4 regions of the Paenarthrobacter sp. PAE-2 genome follow, and region 1 is predicted to be linked to each of the others. Evidence: riboswitches for the same ligand, from Rfam matches in the RefSeq annotation. Region 1 holds a riboswitch; each other region holds the start of a gene.
The links. A riboswitch is a leader RNA that binds a small molecule or an ion and turns the genes downstream of it on or off. The one in region 1 is predicted to bind cyclic di-AMP.
Positions count from the first base shown of each region.

Region 2: it holds a riboswitch for cyclic di-AMP, as region 1 does, so the genes downstream of both, OCL88_RS12610 (M23 family metallopeptidase) here and OCL88_RS14315 (C40 family peptidase) in region 1, are expected to answer to the same signal.
Region 3: it holds a riboswitch for cyclic di-AMP, as region 1 does, so the genes downstream of both, OCL88_RS12260 (NlpC/P60 family protein) here and OCL88_RS14315 (C40 family peptidase) in region 1, are expected to answer to the same signal.
Region 4: it holds a riboswitch for cyclic di-AMP, as region 1 does, so the genes downstream of both, OCL88_RS19280 (hypothetical protein) here and OCL88_RS14315 (C40 family peptidase) in region 1, are expected to answer to the same signal.

Region 1 is NZ_JAPDNV010000023.1:31,840-35,039, forward strand. It holds gene OCL88_RS14305 (metal-dependent transcriptional regulator) at 1-335, shown strand, start outside; cyclic di-AMP (ydaO/yuaA leader) riboswitch at 565-808, shown strand; gene OCL88_RS14310 (M23 family metallopeptidase) at 813-1,643, shown strand; cyclic di-AMP (ydaO/yuaA leader) riboswitch at 1,783-1,949, shown strand; gene OCL88_RS14315 (C40 family peptidase) at 1,954-2,697, shown strand; gene OCL88_RS14320 (NlpC/P60 family protein) at 2,792-3,200, shown strand, end outside.
Region 2 is NZ_JAPDNV010000018.1:34,360-37,559, reverse strand. It holds gene OCL88_RS12620 (cytochrome c biogenesis protein ResB) at 1-19, shown strand, start outside; gene OCL88_RS12615 (SURF1 family protein) at 16-861, shown strand; cyclic di-AMP (ydaO/yuaA leader) riboswitch at 1,052-1,250, shown strand; gene OCL88_RS12610 (M23 family metallopeptidase) at 1,255-2,049, shown strand; gene OCL88_RS12605 (TrkH family potassium uptake protein) at 2,080-3,200, opposite strand, start outside.
Region 3 is NZ_JAPDNV010000017.1:32,645-35,844, forward strand. It holds gene OCL88_RS12255 (heavy metal translocating P-type ATPase) at 1-1,187, shown strand, start outside; gene OCL88_RS12260 (NlpC/P60 family protein) at 1,280-2,053, opposite strand; cyclic di-AMP (ydaO/yuaA leader) riboswitch at 2,057-2,254, opposite strand; gene OCL88_RS12265 (heavy-metal-associated domain-containing protein) at 2,497-2,811, shown strand; gene OCL88_RS12270 (hypothetical protein) at 3,044-3,200, shown strand, end outside.
Region 4 is NZ_JAPDNV010000051.1:14,997-18,196, reverse strand. It holds gene OCL88_RS19285 (AEC family transporter) at 1-241, shown strand, start outside; gene OCL88_RS19280 (hypothetical protein) at 495-1,793, opposite strand; cyclic di-AMP (ydaO/yuaA leader) riboswitch at 1,798-1,945, opposite strand; gene OCL88_RS19275 (ATP-dependent DNA ligase) at 2,161-3,200, shown strand, end outside.

The DNA of each region.
Region 1 (3,200 bases):
AGCATCCCACGCAATCCCCGTACGGGAACCCGATTCCCGGCCTGGAGGCCCTGGGCGGCCTCGCTGTCCAAGCTCCCTTCCGCCCGGACGTCAACCTCCTGCAGGCAATGGATGGTTATGCTGACGACTCCCGCGTTGTGGTGAGCCGGCTCGCCGAGCCCATCCAGGTCGAGCCCGAACTCCTGACCCAGCTGGACGAGGGCGGCATCCGTCCGGGTGCGGCCGTTTCCCTGGAGCGCGTGGGGGACTATATCTCCGTCCGGGTGCCGGGGATTGAAGGGGCCCTCGAGCTGCCGCCGGAAGTAGCTGCCCACGTATTCGTGGCAGTCGGCTAGCAAGCGAAAGGCCAGCCAGGTGCAGGCGTTCACTCCATGTGGGCGCCTTTGCCTTGCCATGGGCGTGGTTGATCTCACGTCACGCCGCCGCGCGGCGGTGTGACCTGCGGTTTCCGCGGATAGGTGATAAGGGGAGCGGGCAAAAAACGACCGCCCTGTAGATAACGAATTTATTACCGCGGGCCTTAATCCCCTATAGTTATCTACTAGCGCCGATATCAAAGCGTTACCTGATCTGGAGCCGAGCTCTGCCAGCAGATCAGGGGTGTTAAACATCTACTGGCAGAGGCGGGGGAACCACAATCGGCTGCCTAGAGAAGCAGCCTTGGGGTGAAGTCCGCAGCAGCAGTGCCTTACTTACGCAATTCCCTCCTGGGATACCTGTGTGCCGTGAGCGCTGCGTGCGGGCCGGGTCTTTGCACTCTCTGATCCGAATCCGACAGCTAACTTCGCAGGCTTTTGAGAGAGGAACAGAGTTTGACTTCGCAGAACGTCAGGGGCCGTCGACGCGCTACCGGCCCCGCTACTGAGCTGCGGCCAGCCCGCGTAGTATCGGAGATCCGGCCCCGCGACACCCAGCGTCAGGTGCGCCGCCGTAAGAGCCCGATGCGCCAGGTGGCCGATTTCGCAGCAGCCAGTGGTGTAGGGCAGAAGGCCGGCGTAGCACTCGCTGCTACCGGTCTTGCGCTCACTGTCGGCCTGCCTGCAACGAGTCCCGTCATGGCCACGTCCGAGTCCGGGCAGACTGAGGCCGCACTGGCTGTGGGCGGCGGGAGCCAGCCAGAGGTCTCCGCGGAAGCGTCCGCCAAGATCGACTTCAGCCGCGCCGCGGTGGCAACCAAGGCGGATCCCGACGGCAAGCTCAAGCAGTTGCTGAGCGCCCAGTCCGTGGGAAGCATCCAGGCCAGCTCCTCCAAGGGCACCATGGCCAGCCCGTTGGACACCCTCAGCACCGCATCACCGTTCGGCTACCGCATCAGCCCGCTGACAGGCGGCAGCGGCGATTTCCATCGCGGCCAGGACTTCGTGGCCCAGTGCGGCACGGCAGTCCACGCTGCTGCGGCGGGCAAGGTCACCTTTGCGGGCTGGCACGAATACGGTGGAGGCAACCGCGTGGTGGTGGACCATGGCAACGGCCTGGAAACCACCTACAACCACTTGTCGTCATTCAACGTCAAGGTCGGCGACACCGTGAATCGCGGAGACACCGTTGCCTTGAGCGGCACCACGGGCGCTTCCACCGGCTGCCACCTCCACTTCGAAGTCCAGGTCAACGGCGAAGTCGTCGACCCCATGGGCTGGCTCTAACCCGAGTTGATGGTCGTCTCTCGCATTCTTGACACGCCCCGTGATCTGAATGTGACATTTGCGTTCAACTGTTGTACCGTACAAAGCGCATCGGCTTTTTAGGGGGCCGATGCACTTGGGTGGATTGCCTAGCTCTGCCACCACTCAAGGTCCGTTCGCATAATTCGTCTGGCAGGGGCGGGGGAACCAATTTTGGTCTTCGAAAGAGGGCCTTGGGGTTAAGTCACAAACGCTTCCAACGGCGTGTGGCCGGATGACTCCCATCCGAATCCGACAGCTCACCTCGCAGGCATTGGGAGAGGCTACCTTCGTGTCATCACGCACTACTTCTGCGCGCCACCGCGCCCAGACGGTTACCCCGTTGAACACTCTTTCCAAAGCTGTTTCAGCGAATGCCGGAACCGTCGGCCGCCAGGCCGCAGTCCTTGCAGCAGCATCGGGCTTGGTCCTCAGCGTCGGCCTTCCTGCCCAGGCAGCGGATACTGACGTTTCCAAGGCTGAGTCCAGCGCACAGCAGCTGGTGACTACCGCCGTCGTCACGGCGGAACCAACCGCCACTGTTTCCTTTGAGAGCCCCGTTGTGGTTACCAAGGAAGCCCCCAAGATCCAGCGCGCTTCCCAGACCACGCAGCGCTCCCAGGCGAACGGCAACCAGAATGCCGGCCAGGGCGAGGGCGCAGTCACCGCCAAGTCCGCCGGCTCCAAGGATTCCGCAGCCAGCGCCGCGGCTTCGGGCCTCGCAGCAATCGCGTACACCGGCATCGGCCACCCGTACGTCTGGGGCGGCACCACCCCCAACGGTTGGGACTGCTCCGGCTTCACCCAGTGGGTTTACGCGCAGGCCGGCATCAGCATCCCCCGCGTCAATGCATGGACCGCCATGAAGCCCACCAGCACTCCCGCTCCCGGCGACCTCGTCATGCAGAACGGCGGTGCCCACGTTGGCATTTACGTCGGCAACGGCATGATGGTCAGCGCCCTGAACCCCAGCCAGGGCACGCTGCTTCACTCGGTAGCTTCTACCGGAACCTCCTCCTTCTTCACCCTGCGCTAAAAACCGTCCAGGTAAGCCAGCGCGCCCCCCGGGTGCTGGCCTGCCCATGACCCGCGTGCTTCCCCGCAGCACGCGGAAACGAAAAGAGATCATCATGACCAGTGCAAACAAGGTTGCGCGGCACCGGGCCGAGGCTCCCAAGACCAGCTCACTTGCCGTGATTGCAAAGGCAGTTTCGGTGAACGCCGGTGGCGTCGGCCGCCAGGCAGCCGTCATCGCCGCGGCTTCGGGCTTGGTCCTGACCAGTGGCGTTGCTGCCAATGCGGCGGATACCAATGTGGATCGCGAGTCCACCTCAACCACCTCCCTGGACATCCAGTCCGTCGTGCAGTCCACCATCGCCGCTGACTCCACCGTTGCCATCTCCTACGAGAGCCCGGTTGTCACCACGGTCGAGGCGCCCGCGCCCGTCGTGGAGAAAGCCCCGGCCAAGGCTGAAGCGAAGAGCTCCGCACAGGAAGCCACTGCCTCAGCTTCCAACGCTGCTGGCGGCGCAACCGTGG
Region 2 (3,200 bases), on a different contig from region 1:
ACAGGAGGACGCCCCGTGAGTTACCGCTTTCTGCTGTCCTGGCGCTGGGCGGGATACCTCCTGGCCGCCGCGGCCTTCGCCGCGGCCTGCCTTGCCCTGGGAAACTGGCAAATGGACCGCCGGAACCAGGCGGTCGCGGAGATCCGCCGGGTCCAGGAGAACTACGACAAGCCACCGGTTCCCTTCGCTGAGGCCCGGGCACACTTCAACAATCCCGCACCCGATGCCAAATGGATGACCGTAGCCGTGGAAGGCCGCTACCTGCCCCGGGACCAGCGGATCATCCGCAACCGGCCCAACAATTCCGCGCCCGGCTACGAAGTCGTCGTTCCCTTCCGGCTCGCCACCGGCGAAACCATCGTCATCAACAGAGGGTGGCTGCCGATCGGGAACCAACGCCCCGGTTACCCGGACAGCGTGCCCGCCCCACCGGAAGGGCAGGTGGCTGCCGTGGTGAGGATCAAACCGGCCGAACCTGACCTGGGCCGTGACGCTCCCGCCGGCCAGCTGGCCAGCATCGACCTGGCCGGCTACCAGCAGGAAATCGGTTACCCCCTCATGACCGGTAGCTATGGCCTGATGGCCTCCGAATCCCCGCAGCCGGGAAACGTGCCGCAGCCCCTGGCCGCCCCGGCCGTGAAGGAAGGATCCAATCTTTCCTACGCCCTGCAATGGATCACCTTCGGGGTCCTGGCTTTCGTCGGCTTCGGCTACATGGCCCGGCAACACGCCCGCATCAGGGCCGAGGAACACGACCAAGCCGACGGTCAAGACCAGGGGGAAGTCCGCTCCACGCGGCCCCGGCGAGCCCGCCGGGGAGCCGAAGAGGAAGATGCCCTGCTGGACTCCCTGGGCCTTTGACCGGGACGCCGGACACGAAGGACTCGAGGGCCACCTCGACTGATCATCTGAAGATCCCTTCAGGTATGGTGGATCCCGAGCGAGGACACCCGGCCGGTCGTGACACGCCATGGAGTGCCCTGGTCACGGAATTGTAACGATCGGGCTTTGTCGCTACTATTGATTCAGGTTTTTCTGTAATAAAAGCCTTTGATGCCGCACGCTGAACCCCGCCGGTGGCATTGATCAACGATCTTTTTCCGCGGCGGGGGTGGAGGACCCAGAACCGGCAGCCAGTCTGCCTTGGGGTGAAGCCGTTCGTCGAAGGCCAGAGGGCACTCGATGCACGGCCGGGCTTGTTCCTTGGCCCGAACCCGACAGCTAACTTCGCAGGCGGATCGAAAGGATCCTTGCGTGGCATCTTCATCTCCCCATGGCCGCCGCCGGAAACCCACCACCGCCATCATGGCGTTGCCGGCCTCCCGGACCGCGGCCACCCGAACACCCCGCCACGCCTCAGCCAGCGGCATGACCTGGAGCCGGGGCAAACAGGTGACAGCCGCGACGACCCTGGGCGTGGCCACGGTCCTCACCGTCGCGCTGACCGCCGCCCACGCCAACCCGGCTCCCACCGCCACCACCGAACAGGTGGCAGCTTCCGCGGCAACGGCCGCGCCGGTGCAGGCCTCGGCGGGGGCCTCGATCAGTTTCGAACGCCCGGGCGTCACCACCAAGGCGGCCCCGCCCGCGAAGGCGCCGGTAGCGGCTGCCGGGGCTGTGGCTGCACCCAAGGCAGCCAGTACGTCCCCTGCTGCTTCCTCGGGCCGGCTCGGAGCGCCGTTGGCCAGCATGTCCATTGCGTCGCCGTTTGGCATCCGAACCAGCCCGATCACCGGAACCGGTGAACTTCACACGGGCCAGGATCTCGTCGCGGCCTGCCAAACCGCTGTGTTCGCTGCTGGCGCCGGGACTGTTGTGGAGGCCGGCTGGTCACCCTATGGCGGCGGAAACCGGATCGTGGTCGACCACGGCAACGGACTCAAAAGCACCTACAACCACCTGGCCGCCATCGAAACCGCGGTGGGCGCGACCGTCGGTGCGGGTCAACGGATCGCAGCGGCCGGGACCACCGGAAACTCCACCGGCTGCCACCTGCACTTTGAGGTCCTGCTCAACGGGCAGACCGTCAACCCCCAGGGATGGCTCTAACCCCTGGCTTCGGCGTCTGCCGTCAGGTTCTCAGCCAATGATGGGCCGCTCTTCCGGGTAGTGGAACAGTTGGCTGCGCTGGCGCAGAGCCAAACCCGCAGCAAGGGTGACCGTGCCCAACCGGCCGGCGAACATGAGGGCTGTGAGGACGTAAACGCCCGACGGCGGCAGCTCGGCACTGAGGTTGGTGCTCAGTCCCACGGTGGCAAAGGCGGAAATGGTTTCAAAGAGCACCCTGTCCAGTGAAGCGCCGCTGATGGAAAGCAACAAGAAAGCTGCAACGGAAACCAGGGTGGCTCCGGCAACGATGACCGAGATGGCCACCCGCATGGTGCCTTGGGGGATGGTGCGGCCGTAGACCTTGACGTCGGCGTCACCGCGGGCCTCGGCCACAATGGCGAGGAACATGACGGCAATGGTGGTCACTTTGATGCCACCGGCCGTGGAAGCGGAACCGCCGCCGGCGAACATGAGCGCATCCGTGAGCAGCATGGTGGTGGGCTCCAGCTGGTTCTGGTCCACCAGGTTGAACCCGCCGGACCGTGTCATCACGGAGGCGAACAGCGAATGGACAACCTTCTCGCCGGCCGGCATGGTGCCGATGGTCCGCACGTTGTCCCACTCCATCAAAGCCCAGAGGACCGTTCCGGCCAGCAGCAGGATGAAGGACACCTGGATGGTGAGCTTGGTGTGGAGGTTCCACTTCTTCCAGTTCAGGCCGTTCTGCTGGAGGACCATCACCACGGGAAAGCCGAGGCTGCCCAGGAACACTCCCAGCATGAGCGGGATGAGGATCCAGAGGTCTGTCTCGTAGGGGACAATGCCGTCCGAGTGGGGCGTGAAGCCGGCGTTGTTGAAGGAGGAAATCGAGTAGAACACCCCGTGCCAGACCGACTGCCAGAACGGTTCGCCCAGGAGCATGAACCGGGGAATCAGAGCCAGGGCAAGGGCGGCCTCGATCACCACGGACGTGACAATGACGATCCGCAGGAGGGTACCCACTTCACCGAGCCGGCCCGCGTTGTTCATGGCTTCCTGGGCAATGAGTTTGCCGCGGACGCCAAGCCGCTTGCTGACCATGAGGGCCAGCAGGGAGGCGAGGGTCAAGGTACCCAAACCACCCACGAAGATGCCTATGAGGATGACCAGTT
Region 3 (3,200 bases), on a different contig from region 1:
GGATCAGCGCCGTCTTCGTCCCGGTTGTGCTGGGAATTTCCGCAGCCACCTTCGCCGGATGGTTCTTTGCCACCGGCAATCTGCAGGAGGCCTTCACCGCCGCAGTGGCCGTGCTCGTCATCGCGTGCCCGTGCGCGTTGGGGCTTGCAACACCGACAGCACTGCTGACCGGAACGGGCCGGGGAGCGCAACTGGGCATCCTCATCAAGGGCCCGCAGGTCCTTGAAGACACACGGACCGTGGACACCATCGTGCTGGACAAAACCGGAACGGTCACCAGCGGCAAGCTGTCCGTGTCCGCTGTCCAAAGCCTGAGCGGGACCGGCAGGAACGAGCTGCTCGCCCTGGCCGGGGCAGTGGAAGCAGCAAGCGAACACCCCGTAGCGCACGCCATCGCCCGGGAAGCAAGGACGATAGCGCCGCTGCCAGCGGTAACCGACTTTGTCAGCGCCCCCGGCGGCGGTGTCCGCGGGACCGTTAACGGACACGAAGTCGTCGTCGGACGCTCGGGCTGGCTGCAGGACAACGGCATTAGCGAACCTGCCAGTGGCGGGCAGATGCTGCGGACGCTGGAAGACTCCGGCGCCACGGTGGTCTGGGTCGGCATCGACGCAGAACCGGCAGGACTAATCAGCCTCGCTGACACCGTCAAACCCGGTTCTGCCGCCGCGATCGCCCGGCTGAAGGACCTCGGACTGCGTCCCGTCCTGCTCACAGGCGATAACGCCTCGGCCGCGGGGGCCGTCGCCAAGCAGGTCGGGATCCCGGCCGAGGATGTGCTGGCCGGGATCTTGCCGGAAGGCAAGGTGGCCGCTGTGCGCCAGCTGCAGGGCGCCGGAGCGACAGTGGCCATGGCCGGCGATGGTGTGAATGACGCTGCAGCCCTGGCCCAGGCCGACCTGGGCATCGCCATGGGCAGCGGCACCGACGTGGCTATCGCGGCTGCAGATTTGACAGTCATGGGCAGCGACCTGGGGCAGGTCGCCCAAGCCATCGAGCTGTCCCGCCGCACGCTGGCCACGATCAAGACCAACCTGTTCTGGGCGTTCTTCTACAACGCCGTCGGCATCCCGGTCGCCGCGCTGGGGCTGCTCAACCCGATGATCGCAGGCGCTGCGATGGCCGCCAGCTCAATTCTGGTGGTTACCAATTCGTTGCGGCTGCGCCGCTTCGGGCGCCCGCAATGAGGGAGTAGCCCCCCTTGCGGCAGGGATGCTGAAGGCCGGCGATGCATTGCCCCCAAGGCAGTGCATCGCCGGCCTTCAGTGATCTATGCCCTCTACTTGCCGGCGCGGACGAATGTGACCGCACCCTTGGACGTCATCCAAGTCAGGGGGTGGACGGCGGTTTCGTTCTTGCCGTTCAAGCCGGAGCTGAGGACCTGGCCGTTGCCGACGTAGATCCCGACGTGGCCGGGCTGCATCACCATGTCACCAGGCTGCGGGTCGGTGACGACCGTTCCGTAATTCATGAACTGCATGGGGCCGAGGTCACCGACGGGGATACCCGCAGCGTTCAGGGCGTTCTCCACCAGTCGGGTGCAGTCCTGGATCATGCCGATCTGCGCGTAGGCGGAGGAAAGCATGATGGCATTGATGCCGCCGGCGGCCGGTGCTGCCACGGGGGCGGCAGCCGCAGGAGTAACCGTTACCTGGGCCTTCGCCGGCGCCGCCGCCGGGGTCACGGCAGGTGCAGCGGGCACCTTGGGTGCCTGGGCTGCGACCGGCTTGGGTGCTTCCACGACCGGAGCCGGGGTGGTTTCCACGACGGGACGCTCGAAAGAAATCCGCACTGTGGCGTCCGCGCTCAGCGGCGCCTCAACCTGGCTGGCGACTTCAAGCGTCGAAGCCGGCTCCGCGTCACGCTGGACCGGCGCCTCCGCCGCCTGGGCGGCAATGCCGCTGGTCAGGACAAGCCCGGAAGCTGCGGCAATAACAGCTGCTTGTCGGCCGGCCGCACCGGCATTTCCGGCTACAGACTTGGACAACACCGCAAGGGGACGGGTCTGGACAGGGACCGCGCGATGGCGGCCGTGTGCTTTGCGCACGGGCATGAAAAGGCCTCTCCCACTGCCTGCGAGGTTAGCTGTCGGATTCGGATGGGAGACACCCGGCCGGGACTGGTAGCCAAGGAACCAGGCACGGCTTCACCCCAAGACCTGCCCGAAGCAAGGCCACTGTTGGGTTCCCCGTCTCTGCCGGACGAAAGTTGCGAACGGATCCCGGGCGGCGGCAGAGTTAGGCAAGTCAGCTCGGGAGTGCCGCATTAGGAGAAACCGGCACGGCTCCGACCCTACGTCATAGCAGCAACATTTGTCACATTCCGGTAACGCCGCACGCCGCGCCGCCCCGAAGCCCCTTGCAACCTATACCCCATGGGGGTATACTTTTCGATGTTGTCAGTGAAGTGGTATGTCCCGGCCGGTGCACTGCACCGCCTCTCACAGCCGTTCAACCCCAGCGCCCATAAGTCCTTCGTCAAGGAATGGAAACTGACATGTGTGGAACTGAAATCCGTACCCAGCTGCCGCTTGCCTCATCGGCTACCGGGTGCAGCTGCTGCTCGACCCAAGCCTCCGCTGTCCCCTCCACAGCCGTAACCGGCGCCGTGGAATTCGCGGTGGAGGGTCTGACCTGCGGGCATTGCGTTCAGACCGTCGAGACGGCCGTCTCCTCCCTGGATGGGGTCGAATCGGCCACTGTCGAGCTGGTCCCCGGCGGCCGCTCGCGCCTGCTGGTAGGAGGCAGGGCAGATGCGGCTGACGTGCGCGAGGCCGTCACGGCCGCCGGCTACACATTCGCCGACAACTAGGCATTTCTCCCGGACCTTCCTCCTTCCGGCCCCGGAAGGAGGAGCCGGTCTCGGGCGCGGCACGCCGGACAGGCCCGCCGCCTTAAACACCACCCCGTACCTCAACCGACGTGGGCGCAGTGAAACCGAATGCCGGGCGCGCACGTTGTACCAACACGGCAGGGACTGCCCTGCAGCGCATGCCCGGTAGGCTGGATGTGTCCTGCCCCTGGACTGAGAGGAGGAAGATGCCGTGACCGCAGCATGCCAGCGCCGCTTCACCGCCTTCCTCCTGAGTGCGGGGTTTCTCGTGGCTGCCTTGGCCATCATCGCCGGGATCTTCGGCATGCACGTCATGAACGGCGCCCATCACATGGGTCCCGGCCACAGCATGACGGCAGCCGGGGACG
Region 4 (3,200 bases), on a different contig from region 1:
GACGCTCCTGAAGCTCGTGGGGATGCCCTTGGTGGTCTGGGCGCTGGGGCGGTTCGTCTTCGGGCTCGAAGGGCAGCACCTCCTGGCGTTGGTCATCATGGGTGCGCTTCCCACGGCACAGAATGTGTTCCTTTTCGCTTCCCCGTACGGCCGTGGCACTGTTGTTGCGCGCGACGTCATCCTCCTGACCACAGTGCTCTGCGTGGGGGCCTTGCTGGTGGTCGCGTGGCTCTTGGGGTAGCGAAACATGTGACCGACCCGGGGGCGGAAGAACCGGGTGGCAGAACAGTCGGGTGGCAGAACAGAAGGCAGGAACCTTTGCTGGGTCCCTGCCTTCTCAGGTTCACACTCGTTTGTTAGCGGCGCCCGTCAGAAACGGCGCAACCGCTGGTGGCTCCAGCGGCCCATCCGATGGCGGAAAGTGGCCGTCCGGCTGCTGCAGCAGTACCGGCCGTGCCAGCCGATGTGGGTGGTGGTCCGGGGCATGCGGGTGCTCACTTGAGGACCCCCTTGGCTGCGTCGAGCAGGCCGTCCACGTCCAGGCTCGGAGCCTCCGTCGGTGTGCTGGACTTAGGGTCGGAGCCCGGCTTCGGGGAGTCGCTGGGCCGCGGCTTGGAAGTCTGCGTCGTCGTCGGCGTGGGCGTTGGGGTGGTGGTTGGCGTCGGTGGCGTCGTCGTAGGAGGCGTCGTGCTCGGCGAAGGCGCCGTGATGTTGTCCGACGGCGGTGCCGGCTGGCTCGGAACGGGCGACGTCACGCCCGGTACCGGAACCACGGCCGAAGGGGCGTTGGACGGAACCCACTTGGGGTCGGCCAACGAAACCTGCGGCGTCGGAGTGGACGACGGCGGTGCTGCCGCCGGTGGAGCGGCTTCGACGGCGGACTGCCCGGTGTCCGTCGTAGCGGCCGACGTCGAGGACGCGGTGGAGTAAGACGGCGTCGGGCCAGGAGTGGCAGAGCCCGTTGCCCGGCCCTCACCGCCATTGTTGGCGCCGCTGGCCTGGTTCTGGGTGTCCTGGCCGAAGACCGGCAGGTCCAAGGCTTGGCTTACCGTGCCCACCGTGAGAACCAGGCCCAGTGCTCCGGCGACCACCGCCATGCGCTGGCTCATGGTCTTCACGGACGCTGCCTTGGTCAGGACGGCATGGGGTTCCTTGGTGAAGGAAGAGGAAGCAAAGGAACCAAAGGCCGACTTCGCAGCATTGCGTCCTGCAGCGGCTCGTCCTGCCGCAGGGCGTGCGCCGTCGTGCTGGCCCCGGGCGGTCTTGCGACTGGCCAATCCGGCGGCGGCTGTAGCGTCAGCGGCGATCCGGGCCGGCGTCTTGGGCTGGGCGGTCCCGGCCTCGGCGGCAACGTGCGCCGAAACCACCGGAATAGCGGCAGTCGCGGGCTCGGCCTCAGCGGCAGGCTCCGCCGGTGTGGCCTTCACCAGGGGGATGGCGGCCGTGGGCGGTCCGGGCGTGGTGGACTCCGAGCGCGGAGGAGCGGCAACTACCGGGATGGCTTCGGTGCGCGGCTCTTCGGTGGGGGATTCAGCGGGGGTTTCGGAGCCGGGCTCTGCACTCGGTGCAGCTTCCGGAGCCACGACTGCCTGGGCCGCGCGCTCGCGTTCCATCGCCCGACGCTGCGCTCGTGTCATGGGCGCAGGGGTGGGGTCGGTCGCGGTGGCGGGTGCCGCCGTCGTGCTTTCTATTTCGGTGGCCGGACCGCTGGGCTGGGCCCGACGGCGTCCGGTTGGCTTGGTGGGCTGGCCGTCCCCTTGGGCACGGCGCGGCTGATCCATGGTTGGGGACATGGTGTTTGCCTCTCAACGCCTGCGAGGTTAGCTGTCGGGTTCGGACGAGGCCGTCCGGCCGCACGTGGCGGCTTCACCCCAAGGGCCTGCGGGGAACAGGCCCGGGAACTCTGGGTCCCCCGTCTCTGCCGCGGGTCTGGCGGGATTCCGGGATGCGGCAGAGCTCGGCGTCAGCCCGGAAGCGGCCCAGCGGAGATACGGGTCGCCCTACGAAGTTACAGCAGCAGGGAAGTAAAGTCACATTAATGTAACGAACGGTACATGAGGGCCGGCAGCGCCCGCGCTGACGGACGGACGCGCCACACACTGTCCACATATCCCTGCTGAACACTAGCTTTCGGCGTCTACCGGCCGGTAGACATGAGCTATGGACCTACCCGTGATGCCACCCGTTTCGCCCATGCTCGCCAAATCCGTGCCCAACATTCCCGAGGTTGGGCACTACGAACCCAAATGGGACGGGTTCCGGACCATCGTCTTCAGGGACGGGGATGACGTCATCCTGGGCAGCCGCAACGAGAAACCCATGACCCGGTACTTCCCCGAGCTGGTGGAGGCGTTGAAGAAGAACCTGCCGGAGAAGTGCGTGGTGGATGGAGAGATCATCCTCATTTCCGGCAACCGGCTCGACTTCGAAGGACTGCAGCAGCGCATCCACCCCGCCGACAGCCGCGTCCGGATGCTTGCAGAGAAGACGCCGTCCTCCTTCGTCGGGTTCGACCTCCTGGCCCTCGGGGACGAAGACCTCACCGGCCGGCCGTTCTCCGAGCGCCGCGCTGCGCTGGAAAAGGCGCTCGCCGATGCCGAGCCGCCCGTCTACGTGACGCCTGCGGTCACCGACCTCGAGCGGGCACAGGAATGGTTCGTGCAGCTTGAGGGAGCAGGGCTCGACGGCGTGCTGTCCAAACCGCTCGACGGCACCTACCAGCCGAACAAGCGGGTGATGTTCAAGACCAAGCATGAACGGACGGCGGACTGCGTGGTGGCCGGTTTCCGTTGGCACAAGACGGCGGACGTCGTGGGGTCGATGCTGCTGGGGCTCTATGACGATTCCGGCAAACTCCACCACGTTGGAGTGGTGGCCGCCTTCCCCATGGCGAAGCGGAAGGCGATGGTGGCCGAGTTGGAGCCGTACCAGGTGGAGATCGCGGACCACCCCTGGGGAGAGTGGGCCAGCCAGGAAACCGGAGCGGCGGTTGGTTCGAGGATGCCGGGGGCCCAAAGCCGCTGGAGTGCCGGCAAGGACTTTTCTTTTGTTCCGCTGCGGCCCGAGCTGGTGATCGAAGTGGCGTACGACTACATGGAAGGAGACCGGTTCCGGCACACCACGCAGTTCCGCAGGTGGCGGCCGGACCGGACTCCCGAAAGCTGCACGTACTCACAACTGGAGGAGCCGGCCGACTATAA